DNA from 4 places in the Anaerotignum faecicola genome. Region 1 is predicted to be linked to each of the others. Evidence: predicted binding sites of a transcription regulator. Region 1 holds the regulator's gene; each other region holds the start of a gene.
What was found. The regulator HrcA, encoded in region 1, represses chaperone genes, less so after heat shock. The targets are predictions, from matches to a motif close to TGTTAGCACTCNNNNNNNNNGAGTGCTAACA.
Positions count from the first base shown of each region.

Region 2: a site for HrcA is predicted at 2,110-2,140, ahead of EJE48_RS07200 (co-chaperone GroES). Genes of this name have one in related genera too.
Region 3: a site for HrcA is predicted at 1,397-1,427, ahead of EJE48_RS04975 (Hsp20/alpha crystallin family protein). Genes of this name have one in related genera too.
Region 4: a site for HrcA is predicted at 2,373-2,403, ahead of clpB (ATP-dependent chaperone ClpB). Genes of this name have one in related genera too.

Region 1 covers NZ_BHVZ01000001.1:206,946-211,002, reverse strand. The annotation lists gene hemW (radical SAM family heme chaperone HemW) at 215-1,351, shown strand; gene hrcA (heat-inducible transcriptional repressor HrcA) at 1,501-2,550, shown strand; gene grpE (nucleotide exchange factor GrpE) at 2,575-3,138, shown strand; gene dnaK (molecular chaperone DnaK) at 3,183-4,057, shown strand, end outside.
Region 2 covers NZ_BHVZ01000002.1:293,565-297,621, reverse strand. The annotation lists gene fusA (elongation factor G) at 1-919, shown strand, start outside; gene EJE48_RS07205 (NAD(P)/FAD-dependent oxidoreductase) at 1,061-1,921, shown strand; gene EJE48_RS07200 (co-chaperone GroES) at 2,168-2,455, shown strand; gene groL (chaperonin GroEL) at 2,510-4,057, shown strand, end outside.
Region 3 covers NZ_BHVZ01000001.1:1,016,744-1,020,800, forward strand. The annotation lists gene EJE48_RS04965 (DegV family protein) at 1-215, shown strand, start outside; gene EJE48_RS04970 (immunoglobulin-like domain-containing protein) at 315-737, shown strand; gene EJE48_RS04975 (Hsp20/alpha crystallin family protein) at 811-1,257, opposite strand; gene EJE48_RS04980 (SIMPL domain-containing protein) at 1,668-2,399, shown strand; gene EJE48_RS04985 (MerR family transcriptional regulator) at 2,756-3,523, shown strand; gene EJE48_RS04990 ((deoxy)nucleoside triphosphate pyrophosphohydrolase) at 3,570-3,953, opposite strand.
Region 4 covers NZ_BHVZ01000010.1:122,049-126,105, forward strand. The annotation lists gene ppk1 (polyphosphate kinase 1) at 1-1,329, shown strand, start outside; gene EJE48_RS09500 (DUF2971 domain-containing protein) at 1,352-2,215, shown strand; gene clpB (ATP-dependent chaperone ClpB) at 2,496-4,057, shown strand, end outside.

The sequences.
Region 1 (4,057 bases):
AAAATCAATGGTTTTCATGCAAGAGAGTACCAAAAGGAGCAGTTGTTTTCGAGACCAGTCCCTTCAGCCACTTGGGTACATCTCCAAAGGTTATCTTAAACAGTATAGCAGAAGAAGGAAGAAAATGCAACGTCTGTATACAGAGAAGTGTTCTTTGATTGAAAAAGCGCGGCGCGCATGATATCATTTGAAGAATGAGAGGAGGAGAAAACGCATGGAATCCATCGGTTTATATATTCATATCCCTTTTTGCAGACAAAAGTGCCTTTACTGTGATTTTCCCTCGTGGGCAGGAAGGGAAGGACAGATGCAGATGTATGTAGATGCGCTGACGGCAGAAATCCGAGCGCAGGGCAAGCGGTATGAAAATCGCGAGGTTGTTTCGGTATTTTTTGGCGGCGGAACGCCAACAGCACTGGAAATTCCTATGCTGGCACAGCTGATGCAGGCGATTAGGGAAAGCTTTCGGGTTACGGCAGATGCAGAGCTGACGACAGAGGCGAACCCGGGAACGCTGAGCTATGAAATGGCGGCGGCGTTGAAGAAAATGGGCTTTAACCGCCTGAGCATGGGCGTGCAGGCATGGCAAAATTCCATTCTGCACAGGCTGGGCAGAATCCACACGATAGAGGAATTTCTGGAAAATTATCATGCGGTGCGGCAGGCAGGCTTTGAGAATGTGAATGTAGATTTGATGTTTGCATTGCCGGGGCAAAGCATGGCACAATGGCAGGAAACAGTGCGGCAGATTGCGGCATTGAAGCCGGAGCATATTTCCGCTTACAGCCTGATTATAGAGGAAGGTACGCCGTTTTATGAAAGCTACCGCACCGGAAAGCTGGAATTGGTATCGGAGGAGATGGACAGAGAAATGTACCACTGGACAGTGGACACCCTTGCGGAGTGGGGGTATGGACAGTATGAAATTTCCAATTTCGCAAAGGTGGGCAGACAGAGCCGCCACAATCGCATTTACTGGCAGGCGGAGGAATACCTTGGGATGGGCTTGGGCGCACATTCTTATATGGATGGAAAGCGCTTTCACAACAGCTATGATTTGCAAAAATATATTTCTGCGAAAGGAGATACTTCCTTATTAAGAGAGGATACAGAGTTGATTACAGAAACGGATGCATTGGCGGAATTTATGTTTCTGGGGCTGCGGCTGACGGAGGGCGTTTCGTTTGTGCGATTCCGACAGCGATTCGGGAAGGAAATGGACACCGTTTATGGGAAGGAATTACAGGAGCTGGCAGAGCTGGGGCTGCTTTTGCGCGACGAAAGCGGTGTGCGGCTGAGCAGAAGGGGGATTGATGTGAGCAATGCGGTGTTTGAGCGGTTCCTTTTATGAAAGAATATGAATGAATTGTAAACATTTTCAAAAATCATAAAAAATTTCAGATTAGCACTTGACATCTTCGGTGGCTAGTGCTATCTTTATATACAGAAGTTAGCACTCAAGTTAAACGAGTGCTAATAAAAGAAAAAGGAGGCGACGGTATGGCATTAAGTGACAGAAAGATACAGATTTTGCAGGCCATTATCAATGATTACATTGAAACGGCGGAGCCCGTCGGTTCCAGAACCATTGCAAAGAAATATAACTTAGGTATCAGCTCTGCAACGATTCGGAATGAAATGAGCGATCTGGAGGAAATGGGGCTGATTTTACAGCCGCACGCATCCAGCGGCAGAATTCCTTCCGATATGGGCTACAGGCTCTATGTAGACCATCTGATGCAGCAGAAGGAGCTGAAGCCGGAGGAAAAGAAATATCTGCAAAGCGTGGTCGCGCGAGATATCAATCAGATTGACTATCTGATGGAGGAATCCGCAAAGGCTTTGTCCCTGCTGACAAATTACACGACCTTTGTTTCGGAGCCTGTCGGGCAGAGAACGAGAATCAAACAGATTCGCCTGCTTCCGTTTGACAGCAGCTCCGTGTTGCTTATCATCGCAACGGGTGACAACTTCATTAAGAACCATGTCATCAAGATGGACAGCGCACCAACGGAGGAAAAAATCTTCTATATGGGCTGTTGCTTGAACAATGTGCTGCAGGGCTGCGCGCTGAATGAAATCGATGGCGTGGTGGTCAGCAAGCTGCAGGCAGAACTGAAGGAGTATCAGGAATTATTGCAGCCGATTCTCAAAGCGATTGAAATTACGATGCGGTCGGCGGAAAAGGTACAGGTTCACATGAGCGGTGCCAAGAATATGCTGGCGTTCCCCGAATTTTCGGATATCCAGAAGGCAAAATCTCTGATCCAGACCTTGGAGGAAAAGGATCAGCTGGTAACGATGCTGAAGGAAAGCTCCGGCAATGATATCCAGATTATGATCGGCAGTGAGAACAGCGTGCAGGGCATGCAGGATTGCAGTGTAATCACAGCGACGTATAAAATGGGGGATAATACAAGAGGTACCATTGGCATTGTCGGTCCAACCCGAATGGATTATTCACAGGTTATTTCCGTATTGAATGGAATGGTGCAGAGCATTGAAAAAGTATTGCGGAATCTATCCGATGGGAACCATAAAAATACTTAGAAATGAGGGAACAACGTGGAAGAAATGAAAAAAGACGAAGCTCTGGAGGAACAGCAGACGACGGCAGAAGCAGCAGAAGCAGCGGAAGCTGAGGCAGTTCAGGCAGAAGAGATTCCAGATGCTGTGGATGAAACGGCAGAAAAAATCGCGAAGCTGGAACAGCAGGCTGCGGATAATCTGGACAAATATCAAAGAACACTGGCGGAATTTGATAACTTCCGTAAGCGTACAATAAAAGAAAAAGCCGTGATGTATGATGACGGCGTAAGAAGTACCATTGAAAAGCTTCTGACAGTTATCGACAATCTGGAACGTGCCGTTGCGGTACAGGAAGGAAAGGTCGATGCGGACGATGCTTTCTTCAAGGGCGTGAAAATGACTCTGGTGCAGTTCCGGGAAATTCTGCACAGCATGGGCGTGGAGGAAATCAAGGCACTGGGCGAGAAATTCGACCCCAACCTGCACGCGGCAGTTGCGCATGAGGATGATGAAAGCTATGGTGAAAACGAAGTCATTCTGGAAATGCTGAAGGGCTATAAGTATAAAGATAAGGTGATTCGCCACAGTATGGTTAAGGTGGCAAACTGAGTACAAAATAAAAATGAACAATGTTCTTTTAGGAGGAATTGATTATGGGAAAAATTATTGGTATTGACTTAGGTACAACAAACTCTTGTGTAGCAGTAATGGAAGGCGGTCAGCCTGTTGTTATCGTAAACAGCGACGGTGCAAGAACGACACCCTCTGTTGTCGGCTTTGCAAAAAACGGCGAAAGACTGATTGGTGAAACAGCAAAACGTCAGGCAATTACAAACCCTGACAACACTATTTCTTCCATCAAGAGCCACATGGGTGAAAATTATAAGGTAAACATTGAAGGCAAGGCATATTCTCCTCAGGAAATCTCTGCTATGATTCTGCAGAAGCTGAAAGCAGACGCAGAGGCTTATCTGGGCGAAACCGTAACAGAGGCAGTTATCACTGTTCCTGCTTACTTCAATGACTCTCAGAGACAGGCAACAAAGGATGCCGGCAAAATTGCAGGTCTGGATGTAAAGCGTATCATCAACGAACCCACATCCGCAGCACTGGCATACGGTCTGGATAACGAAAACGAACAGAAAATCATGGTTTATGACCTGGGCGGCGGTACCTTCGACGTTTCCATCATCGAAATCGGTGACGGTGTTATCGAGGTTCTGGCTACAAACGGTAACACACATCTGGGCGGCGATGACTTCGACCAGAGAGTGATTAACTTCCTGGTAGATGAATTCAAGAAAGCAGAAGGCATGGATTTGTCTAAGGATAAAATGGCAATGCAGAGACTGAAAGAAGCAGCAGAAAAGGCGAAAAAGGAGCTGTCCACAGTAACCTCCACAAACATCAATCTGCCTTTCATCACAATGAATCAGGATGGTCCTAAGCATCTGGATATCACACTGACAAGAGCAAAATTTGACGAACTGACACATGACCTGGTAGAAAGCACCATGGGCCCCGTAAA
Region 2 (4,057 bases), on a different contig from region 1:
GGATGCAAATATTATCATTCCCAAGATTGCGCTGCCTGGCTCCGTGCTTTGCATGGCAATCAAACCGAAGGGCAAGGGCGATGAGGATAAGCTTTCCGCAGCCCTGACAAAGATTCGTGAGGAAGACCCCACGATTAAGATGGAAGTAAACCCCGAAACCAAACAGACGCTGGTTTATGGCGTTGGCGAACAGCAGCTGGATGTTATGGTGCAGAAGCTGAAAGCAAAATATAAGATTGAGGTTGATCTGACAGACCCCATCATCCCTTACAGAGAAACCATCAAGGCAAAAGCATCCGTTCGCGGTCGTTATAAAAAGCAGTCCGGCGGTCATGGTCAGTTTGGTGACGTTGTGATGGAATTTGAGCCCAGCTATGATACCACAACACCTGTTATCTTTGAAGAAAAAATCTTCGGCGGCTCCGTTCCCAAGCAGTATTTCCCTGCGGTTGAAAAGGGCTTGCAGGAATGTGTACAGAGCGGCGTGCTGGCAGGCTATCCCGTTGTTGGTCTGAAGGCTACCCTGACAGATGGCTCCTACCATCCCGTTGACTCCTCCGAAATGGCGTTCAAGATGGCAACCTCTGTTGCATTCAAGGAAGGGATTCCACAGGCAAAGCCCGTCATTCTGGAACCCATCGAACACGTTGAGGTGCTGATTCCCGATAAATACATGGGCGACATCATGGGCGATATCACAAAACGCCGTGGGCGCATTTTGAGCATGGATGCAGTCGGCATGAAGAAGTGCATTGTTGCAGAGGTTCCTACCGCAGAAATGCACAAATACGCAACCGACCTGCGCTCCATGACACAGAGCCGTGGTGAATACAGACATCATTTTGAAAGATATGAGGAAGCACCCATGGAGGTACAGAAAAAGATTATTGAAGCACGCGCCGCTGAAAAAGAAAAATAATTTCCGAAAAGTGGCAGATGCAACAGATTTTTCTGAAATAATATGATAAAATGAACCACGAGAAGATATTTTTTCCTCTCGTGGTTTTTTATTTTGATTTTGGACGATACTTGGATAGGTCAATCGGAAGGAGGCTTTTCTATGTACGATATCGGGATTATCGGCGGCGGCCCTGCGGCGTTATCGGCGGCGGTCAGCGCAAGGCAGCGGAATAAAAGCGTTTGCATCTTCGGCAGAAGTCTGGATAGCTCTCTGCTGTTTGCGGCGGAGAAGGTTGATAATTACCTTGGTCTGCCCGATTTAAGCGGCGAGGAGCTGCTGAATCAGTTTTATGCCCACGCCAGAAAGCAGGGCGTGGAGTTTGTGGAATCGCGCATCAAGCAGATTATGCCCATGGGAGAGTATTTTGTTATCAATGCGGATAATAATTTCGTGCAGGCAAAAACGCTGATTCTGGCAACGGGCATCAATAAAAGCCGCGGCATTGCGGGCGAAACGGAGTATCTCGGCAAGGGGGTCAGCTATTGCGCGACCTGCGATGGGATGCTTTATCGCGGTAAAAATGTTGTGGTTGTGGGCGAAAATGCAGAGGGGGAGGCAGAGGCAAACTTCCTTGCGGATGTCTGCGCGCGCGTGACGTATCTGCCTTTGTATCAGCCGGTGATGTATTTAAAGGAAAACATCCATTTAAAGGAAGGAAAACCGCAGGCGGTGCTTGGCGAGAATGGCAGGGTTTCCGCGCTGGAGGTGGGGGGAGAAGCGATTCCCTGTGATGGGATTTTCTTTGCGAAAAACAGCACAGCCCCCGAAAGTTTGCTGTTTGGGCTGGAAACGGATGGCAAGAATATCGTGGTTGACCGTGCGATGAAAACGAATCTTCCCGGCGTTTTTGCGGCAGGAGACTGCACCGGTGCGCCGTATCAGATTGCGAAGGCGGTCGGCGAGGGACTGGTTGCGGCATTGAGCGCGGCGGCATATCTGGATGAAGGCAACCGAAAATAAGAGTGGACAGGTGTGGACAGATTGGACACGAAAAGGACAGCAAAAAAAGCAAAAGCGGACAGCGGAAATGGACAGAGATTGTATGTGAAGGCATACAGTCTCTTTTTTTATGAACTTTTTAAACAATTTGTGAATTTTCAAAAAGGGTCTTGAATATAACTGGATATGGTGTTAATATAGGTATTGTAAATTAGCACTCGGATTAGATGAGTGCTAACAGATAGAAAATTATAGGAGGTAATGAAAATGAAACTTGCACCATTAGGAGATAAAGTCGTATTGAAACAGGTAGAAGCACAGGAAACCACAAAATCCGGCATTGTGCTGACAAGTCAGGCGAAGGAAAAGCCGCAGGAAGCAATCGTTGTTGCTGTCGGCCCCGGCGGCATGGTTGGCGATACCAAGATTGAGATGGTAGTGAAGGAGGGCGACCATGTGCTGTATTCCAAATATGGCGCAATGGAAGTGAAATATGACGGCGAGGAATACCTGATTATGCGTCAGAATGATATTCTGGCAATCATCAAGGATTGATTTTAATTGATTTTTGAAAATAAAAATTTGAAAATTTGATTGGAGGAAAGCATTATGGCAAAAGAAATCAAATACAGCACCGATGCCAGAAACGCAATGGCGGCAGGTGTGGATAAGCTGGCAAATACAGTAAAGGTAACACTGGGGCCCAAGGGCAGAAACGTGGTTCTGGACAGAAAATTCACTTCTCCCCTGATTACAAACGACGGCGTTACAATTGCAAAGGATATTGAGCTGGAGGACCCTTATGAAAACATGGGCGCACAGCTGGTAAAAGAGGTTGCGACACAGACAAATGATGTTGCCGGCGACGGTACTACAACAGCGACCGTTCTGGCACAGGCAATGATTCAGGAGGGTCTGAAGAATATTGCGGCAGGCGCAAACCCCATTATTCTCAGACGCGGGATGCAGAAGGCAACGGAAGCAGCTGTTGCAGAAATCAAGGGAATGAGCCAGTCCGTTACCACAAGCAAGCACATTGCAAACGTAGCGGCAATCTCCGCAGGGGATGAGGAAGTCGGCAAGATGATTGCGGAAGCAATGGATAAGGTTACAAATGACGGCGTTATTACCATTGAGGAATCCAAGACCATGAAAACAGAGCTGGCTCTGGTAGAAGGGATGCAGTTCGACAGAGGGTATCTTTCCGCATACATGTCTACGGATATGGATAAGATGGTAGCGGTTCTGGAGGAGCCTCTGATTCTGATTACAGATAAGAAAATTTCCAATATTCAGGAAATCCTGCCGATTCTGGAGCAGGTAATGCAGACAGGCAGAAAGCTGCTTTTGATTGCAGAGGACGTAGAAAGCGAGGTTCTGGCAACTCTGGTTGTGAACAAGCTGCGTAATGTATTCACCTGCGTTGCGGTAAAGGCACCCGGCTACGGCGAAAGAAGAAAAGCACAGCTGGCAGATATCGCGGCACTGACAGGCGGTCAGGTTATCTCCGAGGAGGTTGGCATTTCCCTGCAGGATGCAACCTTGGATATGTTGGGTACCGCGAAAACGGTTCGTGTGGAAAAGGAAGCAACCATCATCGCAGACGGTGCGGGTGACAAGGCTGCCATCGAAGCGCGTATCGCACAGATCAAAAAGGGCATGGAAGAAACAGATTCCGCATTTGATAAGGAAAAATATCAGGAAAGACTGGCAAAGCTTTCCGGCGGCGTAGCTGTGATCAAGGTTGGTGCGGCAACAGAAACAGAAATGAAGGAAAAGAAGCTGCGTATGGAGGATGCACTGGCGGCAACAAAGGCAGCAGTGGAGGAAGGTATTGTAGCCGGCGGCGGTACTGCTCTGGTTCATGCCATGGATAAGGTAAAAGCAGCCTGCGCAGAGCTGGCAGGGGATGAAAAAACAGGTGCGGATATCGTCATCAAGGCACTGGAAGCACCTCTGCGTCAGATTGTTGCAAATGCAGGTCTGGAAGGGTCTGTGATTGTAAACAAGGTAAAAGAGATGAATGACAGCATGGGCTTCAACGCGCTGACAGAGGAATATGTGGAAATGGTTGAGGCAGGTATCCTTGACCCTGCAAAGGTAACAAGAAGTGCATTGCAGAATGCAACCAGCGTTGCTTCCACCTTCCTGACAACA
Region 3 (4,057 bases), 810 kb from region 1:
TTTTCAAGGATAAGAATATCAACGATTACCGCATCTGCACAGGCTACGGCTATGACAAAGAGGAATTTGATGCCCTTTATGCGGAAGTGGTTGAGGAAATGCGGCAGCTTGGCTTTCAGGGCGAGGTGGAGCAGTATCACATCGGTTGCACGATTGGCGTGCATACAGGGCCTACACCCATCGGTATTGCGGTCATCAAAAAATATGACGCATAAAGATACGCCGAAAACAGGATTTTGACTTGTTGAACGTCTGAAGGATATGCTATACTTTTTATCAGACAACGAAACAGACAAGAAAGGGATGGACATAACATGAAAAAAAGAGGCTTTGTACTGCTTGCAATTCTGACACTGCTGCTGACCGGCTGCGGCAATGATGATACAACGGTTTTTGATAAGGTGAATACCATTGACGGCGTAACGCTGACCCTGAAGGAGGATACGCTGAAGGCATCCAAGGCTACCTTTGTTCTGAAAAACGATTCCGACAGGGATGTGGAATTTGATCCTGCGGAATATCATCTGGAAACGAAGAAGGGTGATGTTTGGAAGGAAAACATCGGCACAAGGGTGTCCCAATGGAAACGGGACGAAACGGAAACCCTGCCCGCAGGCGAATCTCTGGAAACAACAGTGGAATGGAAGGGGCTTTGCGGCACAATCGGCAAGGGTGAGCATCGGATTATTCTGATTGTAGATGAGCAGCCGATTGCATGTGAATTTGAAAAGGATTAAAAATTAAGCTGAAAAAAAGCTCCTATCCATTCGGATAGGGGCTTTCGTTATGTAGCTGATTTCGACTTAAGCGTTAGCCTTCAATCGCAATCTGGCTTCTCTGTTCGATTGCTTCGGGAGCCTTCTTGGACAGGCTGACTACCAGAACACCGTCCTCATATTTTGCCTTGACATCATCGGGTTTCAAAGCATCGCCTACATAGAAGGTACGGCTGACTGTGCCGGAATACCGTTCCTGACGCAGGTATTTGCCCTTGCCTGCCTGTTTATCGGCATGCTTTTCTGCGGAAACGGTCAGATAGCCATTTTCCAGATGTACCTGAATTTCGTCTTTCTTGAAGCCGGGCAGGTCAATGTCTGCCTCAATCGCATCTTCTGTTTCTCTTACATCGGTACGCAGCAGATGTTTTGCGTGCTTGCCATACAGGAAATTGCCTTTCCCGAAGTACTCTCTCATCAGTGGAGTATCTGCCCAATCTTCATCAAATAAGTTGTCGCCCAAATAATTATGCATCATCATAAGTCATATCTCCTTTCAAAAGATACTTAAAAATTGATTTGCACAATCGGTTCAAATCCGATGTGTTGATTGAGAACAAGAGAAGATATCTTCTTGATTTTTCTCTCTCTCTTTTGTTCGAATACAATATATCACCGGATATTAGCACTGTCAATAGGCGAGTGCTAATATTAACAAAAACTTAACATAATTATTTTGATAAAGAAATGGTGAGAATTCTCCATTGAAAAAGCTTTGTATTTCCTACAATTTTATTCCATATTCCTCTCATATTGATTTACATAATATTATATTTTGCCCTATGAATTTTTCGGAAAATTTTCAAAAAAACGAAAAACAACGGAACTATTTTCATTTTCCCTCGTCCAATAAAAAACCAATATTCGATATTTGAAAGGAGTGTATGTATTATGAAGAAATGGGCAAGAGGATTGGTCGTATGTGCGGCGACGGCAGTATTATCCATCGGGGCGGCGTGCATGGCGTATGCGGCTGAAGGCGAAATCAACGTAAACGGTACAGGTGTGGTGCAGGCAGACCCCGATACAGCGGATATCTCCCTTGAAATCAGCACGGACGGCAAAGCAGCACAGGCGGCACAGAAGGAAAACAACCGCATTACCGCGGCAGTGACAAAAGCCATGACCGACCTGAATGTAAAAAAGGACGATATCGTAACGGCGTATACCTCCGTATACCCCACCTATCGTTACAATGACGAAACAGGCAAGCGCACCATCACAGGCTACCATGCAGAAACCCATTTGCAGGTGAAAACAAAGGACATCAACAACACAGGCAAATATATTGATGCGGCATTGCAGGCAGGCGCAACCGGCACAAACGGCGTTTCCTTCTCCATCGCAGACCAGAGCAAATATTACGGGCAGGCATTGCAGGCAGCTGTGAAAAATGCAGAAAAATCCGCAGCCGCAATCGCACAGGCATACGGCAAGCCTCTGGGTGCCGTGAAAAATGTCAGCGAGATTTCCAGAAATTACTATTATATGAATACCGATTCCAATGCAAAGAGCAGCATGATGGCAACAGAGGATGCTGTGGCAGACGGCGGTCTCGGCACAACCATCAGCTACGGCAAAATTGAAATTACCGCGAATATCTCCGTTACTTATGGGTTTTAATGGATTTCGGACCGATTGGAATTGAATTTTGGACGACAGAAAGCCCTCTCGGTTCTCACCGAGAGGGCTTTTTTATGTGCCGATGCTGATTTCCGCTCCATCGGCACCCTTCCCCTTTTCCGTCCACAAAGCTGCCCATAAAAACAAAAGGCTGCCAAAATTACACCCGAACAGGAGCCTCTTTGTTCTGAAAGGAAACCACTTCTGTTTCTTGCTTTCCACGATCCTCCGGGCTTCTTTTCTATAAAGCTCCATTTTCTCTTGCATTTTGGGCGAAGCACTTTGTATAATGCTAGTATACATCGTACACCGATGTACGATACAAGTCCTTTTCTGCATTTTTGGGGGTACCTTTTATGAAAAAAGAGAAAAATTTATTTTCGATTGGCGAAATTGCAAAAGCACTCGGTGTGACACGCCGCATCATTCTCAACTATGAGCAGCGCGGACTGATTCAGCCGGATATCAAGGAAGGCACTACCGGCAACCGCTACTATACCATCGACAGCTTCACGAAGCTGCGCAGCATCCGCATCTTTCAAAATCTGGGGCTTTCTCTGGATGAAATCCGCGCATATTTCAACGATTCCTCCGATATTCTGCCGCTGATCCGCCGTCTGGAAAAGCTGCGTGATGAGCTGAATCTGAACATCGAGAAGCTATATGAACGGGTGCAGACAGGCGAGGCACAGATTAAGACCATCCGACTGGAGCGGCAGCGCATCTACCGCCGCAGCTATCACAGCGAAACGATTGCAGAGCGAACGGTGGCACTGCGGAATACCGCCTTAGAAGCCATGCATGCCTACGGAACAGATACCACGCGGCGGATGTACTTCACAGAATACCCTGTCACCGCAAAGGCAGAGGTTTCCTTCTGCGTGGCGATTCCGCCCGAAAGCGAGGGGGAATTTGTCGAATGGACAGAGTCTATGCCTGCGCTCTGCATTTATCACCACGGGGCGTATGAGGAGATGTATGACGTGGTGCAAAAGCTTTTGGAATATGCCAAGGAAAACGGCTTAGAGCCGCGCGGTATGGTGCGGAACACCTATCTGGAGGGGCCGCCGCAGCATAAGGACCCACACAAGTTTATCACACAGGTGGCACTGCCATTAGGCTAAGTCGAAATCAGGCTTTCTCTGCAGCACAAATCAGGGAAAGCCTTTTTTAATATTCCTGCTTCAGCCTTCTGAGGATTTCCACATCCGCAGGGCAGAAGGGGTAAGCATCAATCTCCTTTGTGGTGATCCAGCGGATATCGTGATGCTCCAGCTTCTGCGGCTCGCCCTCTGCGATTTTCGCATGAAAGAGCGTCAGATGGACGGTCAAATCGGGGTATTCATGCACAACCTCCATGAAAACCGCGCCGACTGCGACCGTAATGCCGAGCTCCTCCCGACATTCGCGGATGAGCGCCGCTTCCTTTGTCTCTCCCTGCTCCACCTTGCCGCCGACAAATTCCCACAAAAGCCCTCTTGCTTTATTTGCAGGACGCTGACAGGCAAGAAATTTATTTCCGTTCCAAATGAGTGCCGCTACCACTTCTGTCATGCCTTTCTCCCCTTCCGTTTTTCCTTTCATTATAAAAGCCGCAAGGGGGAATTGCAAGGCTCGCCTTTCGTTCTGTTTTCCGCCCCTTTCTCATAGAATAGCAA
Region 4 (4,057 bases), on a different contig from region 1:
CGCTTGGCACCCGTTTGGCTTGAGGTGGAAGGGAATACCCATAAATTAGGGAAGCTGCTGGCTGAAAAATTGGGCTTGAAAAAATATCAGGTGTATTATGCAAAATGCCCCGCAGTGCTTTCTTGGGCATATCAGCTTGCGGAGGATAGAAAGGATTTGCTTTATCCTGCCTTCCATTCGCAAAAGCCTACCTATTTAACGGAGGATATGCCGATGAAGCAGCAGATTCGCCAAAGAGATATTTTGCTGTTCTATCCCTATCATTCCATGCAGCCGTTTTTGAATTTGCTGAAGGAGGCGGCCTGGGATAAATCGGTTGTTTCCATCAATATTACATTATACAGATTGGCACGAAATTCTCAGGTTGTAAAGTATCTGGTTGAGGCTGCGGAGAATGGGAAGAATGTTACGGTTTTGGTAGAGCTGAGAGCCAGATTCGATGAAAAGAATAATATCGAGTGGGCAAAGGTGCTGGAGGAGGCAGGCTGCCGCATCGTTTATGGGCAGGAGGGCTTTAAATGTCATTCCAAGATATGCTTGATTACATATCAGGAGCGGAACACGATTTCCTACATCACGCAAATCGGCACAGGGAATTACAATGAAAAAACAGCAGGACTTTATACGGATTTTTGCTTGATGAGTGCGAATGAGGAGCTAGGACAAAATGCGGCTGCATTTTTTTCCAATATGTTGATTGGGAATTTGGAGGAAAGCTATTCCCGCCTGCTGATTGCGCCCTATGATATGAAAAAGGGACTGCTTCGCTTGATTGACAATGAGATTGCAAAGGGGAAGAATGGCAGAATCATCATTAAAACAAATTCCATCACAGAGCGGGATTTGATTGATAAGCTATCCGAGGCCTCCTGTGCAGGCGTGCAGATTGATTTAATCGTGCGTGGGATTTGCTGTATTTTACCAGGGATTCCCGAAAAAACCGAGAATATTCGCGTGACGAGCATTGTCGGGCGCTTTTTGGAGCATTCCCGTATTTATTGCTTTGGCAAGGGAGAGGCACGGCAGATTTATATTTCCTCGGCAGATATCATGACAAGAAACCAGCAGCGCAGGGTGGAAATTGCTGCCCCGATTCTTTCCAAGGAGCACAAGGATTGGTTTTCCTTCTATCTGGATTTGATTTTGATGGATAATGTGAAGGCAAGAGAATTGACCTCCTTGGGTACTTATGTGAAGAAGGGGAAAAACGGGAGAGATAAGATTGGTGTGCAGCAGTATTATATTGACCATCCCATCCAGTTTGCAAAATCTGAGATACAGAAAAACGGTTTCCTGTGGAGACTGGAAAGATTGCTTGCAAGGGTGTAAGGAGAAGAAAGAGGGAAAGAATATGTCAAATAAACAGGTGAAGCTGCAGCACGTCGCTGATGCGTCAGTTCTTTATCATTACACAAAAAGCAAGGGAGTCAACGGGATTTTACATTCAAATTGTTTTTGGGCAACCAAAAGCGATTTTTTGAATGACCCCAAGGAGTTTTCTTATATTGAAACGATTATTCGTGAGGTCTGCTGTGAGTTAATCGAGGAAAAATCCCTGTGCGATATGTTTTTAGAGGATGTTTTGGAGGAAAATATTCTCTGCGGCGGCGGCAGGAGCAAGGAATATTTCGTGCTGTCCTTTTCTAATTGCAGAGACAGCATTACCATGTGGTCTGAATTTGGGAATGAAACCGGCTATAACATCGGCTTTGACAGCAAGCGGCTGATTGCACGCATTGAAGAAAACAATACCATTGAGTATCATGGCTTGGTGCTGTATGAAATGGAAGAACAGAAAAAGATTGTTCGCAGAATTTTAAACGAAGGGATTCCGAATGAAATGCAGCTTTCCTTTTCAGAGATTATCGAGGCAGGTGCAAAAAACAGAGATTGTGAGGAATATAAAAAGGCATGCAGAAAATTCCAGAAAATCACAGCGATTTATGCCATGTTTTTCAAAAACAGTGCCTTTCGGGAGGAGCAGGAATATCGGTTTATCTTCAAAAAGAAGGGGACGGGTCTTTATAGAGAGAAGGACGGCTTTCTTATTCCCTATGTGCAAATTCAACTGACGGATAAATTGCTTCCGATTAAAGAAATTGTAGTAGCGCCGAAAAACCATATTGATTTGGCAAAAAAGGGTATGGAATATATGATAGCAGAAAAAGGCTATGATGCGCAGGTATCCCTTTCCAATATCAATTTAAGATATTAAGGGAAAAGGATAATTGTGATAGATGGCTTGTTTCCACCTGTTCAGATGCGGAAAAATGAAAAAAAATTCCTCTATTTTACAGCTGCATAAGTGTTGAATGGAAAAAATATGTATAATTTATTCATTCTTTCGTTACAAAAAATTTACAAAAAACTTTTGTTAGCACTCTTTACAAGCGAGTGCTAACAGTATATAATAGGTCTTGTGATAAGGAGATACCCGAATGGAGCTATCCCCCATCACCTGAATTTGTAAAAAACATTTGAAAGGTGGAATGGTTATGAACTTACAGAAATTTACACAAAAATCTTTGGAGGCCATTCAAAACGCCCAGTCGAATGCAGTTGAATATGGGAATCCGCAGTTGGATCAGCAGCATTTGCTGTTGGCTTTGCTCCAGCAGGAGGATGGCTTGATTCCGGGACTGCTGCAGAAGATGAATATCAATGTCAACGGCTTGACGCAGGCAGTGGAGAATGAGGTAAAACGGCTGCCTCGTGTCAGCGGCGGCGAAACAAGAGTTGCGGTTGATCTGGAAAAAGCACTGACCGCGGCAGAAAAGCTGGCAGAAAATATGACGGACGAATATGTTTCCGTAGAGCATATCTTTATGGCAATGGTCAATGCACCCAATGCCGCTTTGAAGGAGCTGTTCCGTCAGTACAACGTGGACAGAGACGGCTTTATGAAAATTCTGGCAACCGTCCGTGGCAACACCAGAGTAACCAGTGATTCTCCCGAAGCAACCTATGATGCTTTAAAGAAATATGGCACAGACCTAGTGGAAAAGGCAAGAAGCAAAAAGCTTGATCCTGTGATTGGGCGTGACGATGAAATCAGAAACGTCATCCGTATTCTGTCCAGAAAGACGAAAAACAACCCTGTTCTGATTGGTGAACCCGGTGTCGGCAAAACCGCCATTGCAGAAGGTCTGGCACAGCGTATCGTCAAGGAGGATGTACCCAACAGCCTGAAGGATAAAACCATCTTCTCTCTGGATATGGGTTCTCTGATTGCAGGCGCAAAATTCCGTGGTGAATTTGAGGAGAGACTGAAAGCCGTTCTGAATGAGGTTAGAAAGAGCGAAGGTAAGATTATCCTCTTTATTGATGAGCTGCATACGATTGTCGGTGCAGGCAAAACGGACGGCGCAATGGATGCAGGCAACCTGTTGAAGCCTATGCTGGCAAGAGGTGAGCTGCATTGTATCGGTGCAACTACACTGAATGAATACAGACAGTATGTGGAAAAAGACCCTGCTCTGGAACGTCGGTTCCAGCCGGTTATGGTCAATGAGCCTACGGTTGAGGATACCATCGCTATTCTGCGTGGTCTGAAGGAAAGATATGAGGTTTATCATGGCGTAAAAATTCAGGATCAGGCAATCATTGCGGCGGCAACCCTGTCCAACAGATACATTTCGGATAGATTCCTGCCCGATAAAGCGATTGACTTGGTGGATGAAGCGTGCGCGATGATTCGTACCGAAATGGACTCCATGCCTACCGAGCTGGATGTAATCCAGAGAAAAATCATTCAGCATGAAATCGAAGAAGCGGCACTGAAAAAAGAGGATGATAAGCTGTCTAAGGAGCATTTGCAGGAAATCCAGAAGGAACTGGCTGAAATGCGTGAAAACTTCTCTGCTTTGCAGGCAAAATGGCAGAATGAAAAGGATGCCATCGGCGTTGTGCAGAAGCTGAGAGAGGAAATTGAAGATGTCAATGCCGAAATCGAAGCGGCAGAAAGAAAATATGACCTGAATAAGGCGGCAGAGCTGAAATACGGCAAGCTGCCTCAGCTCCAGAAGGAATTGCAGGAGAAGGAACACCTTGCAGAGGA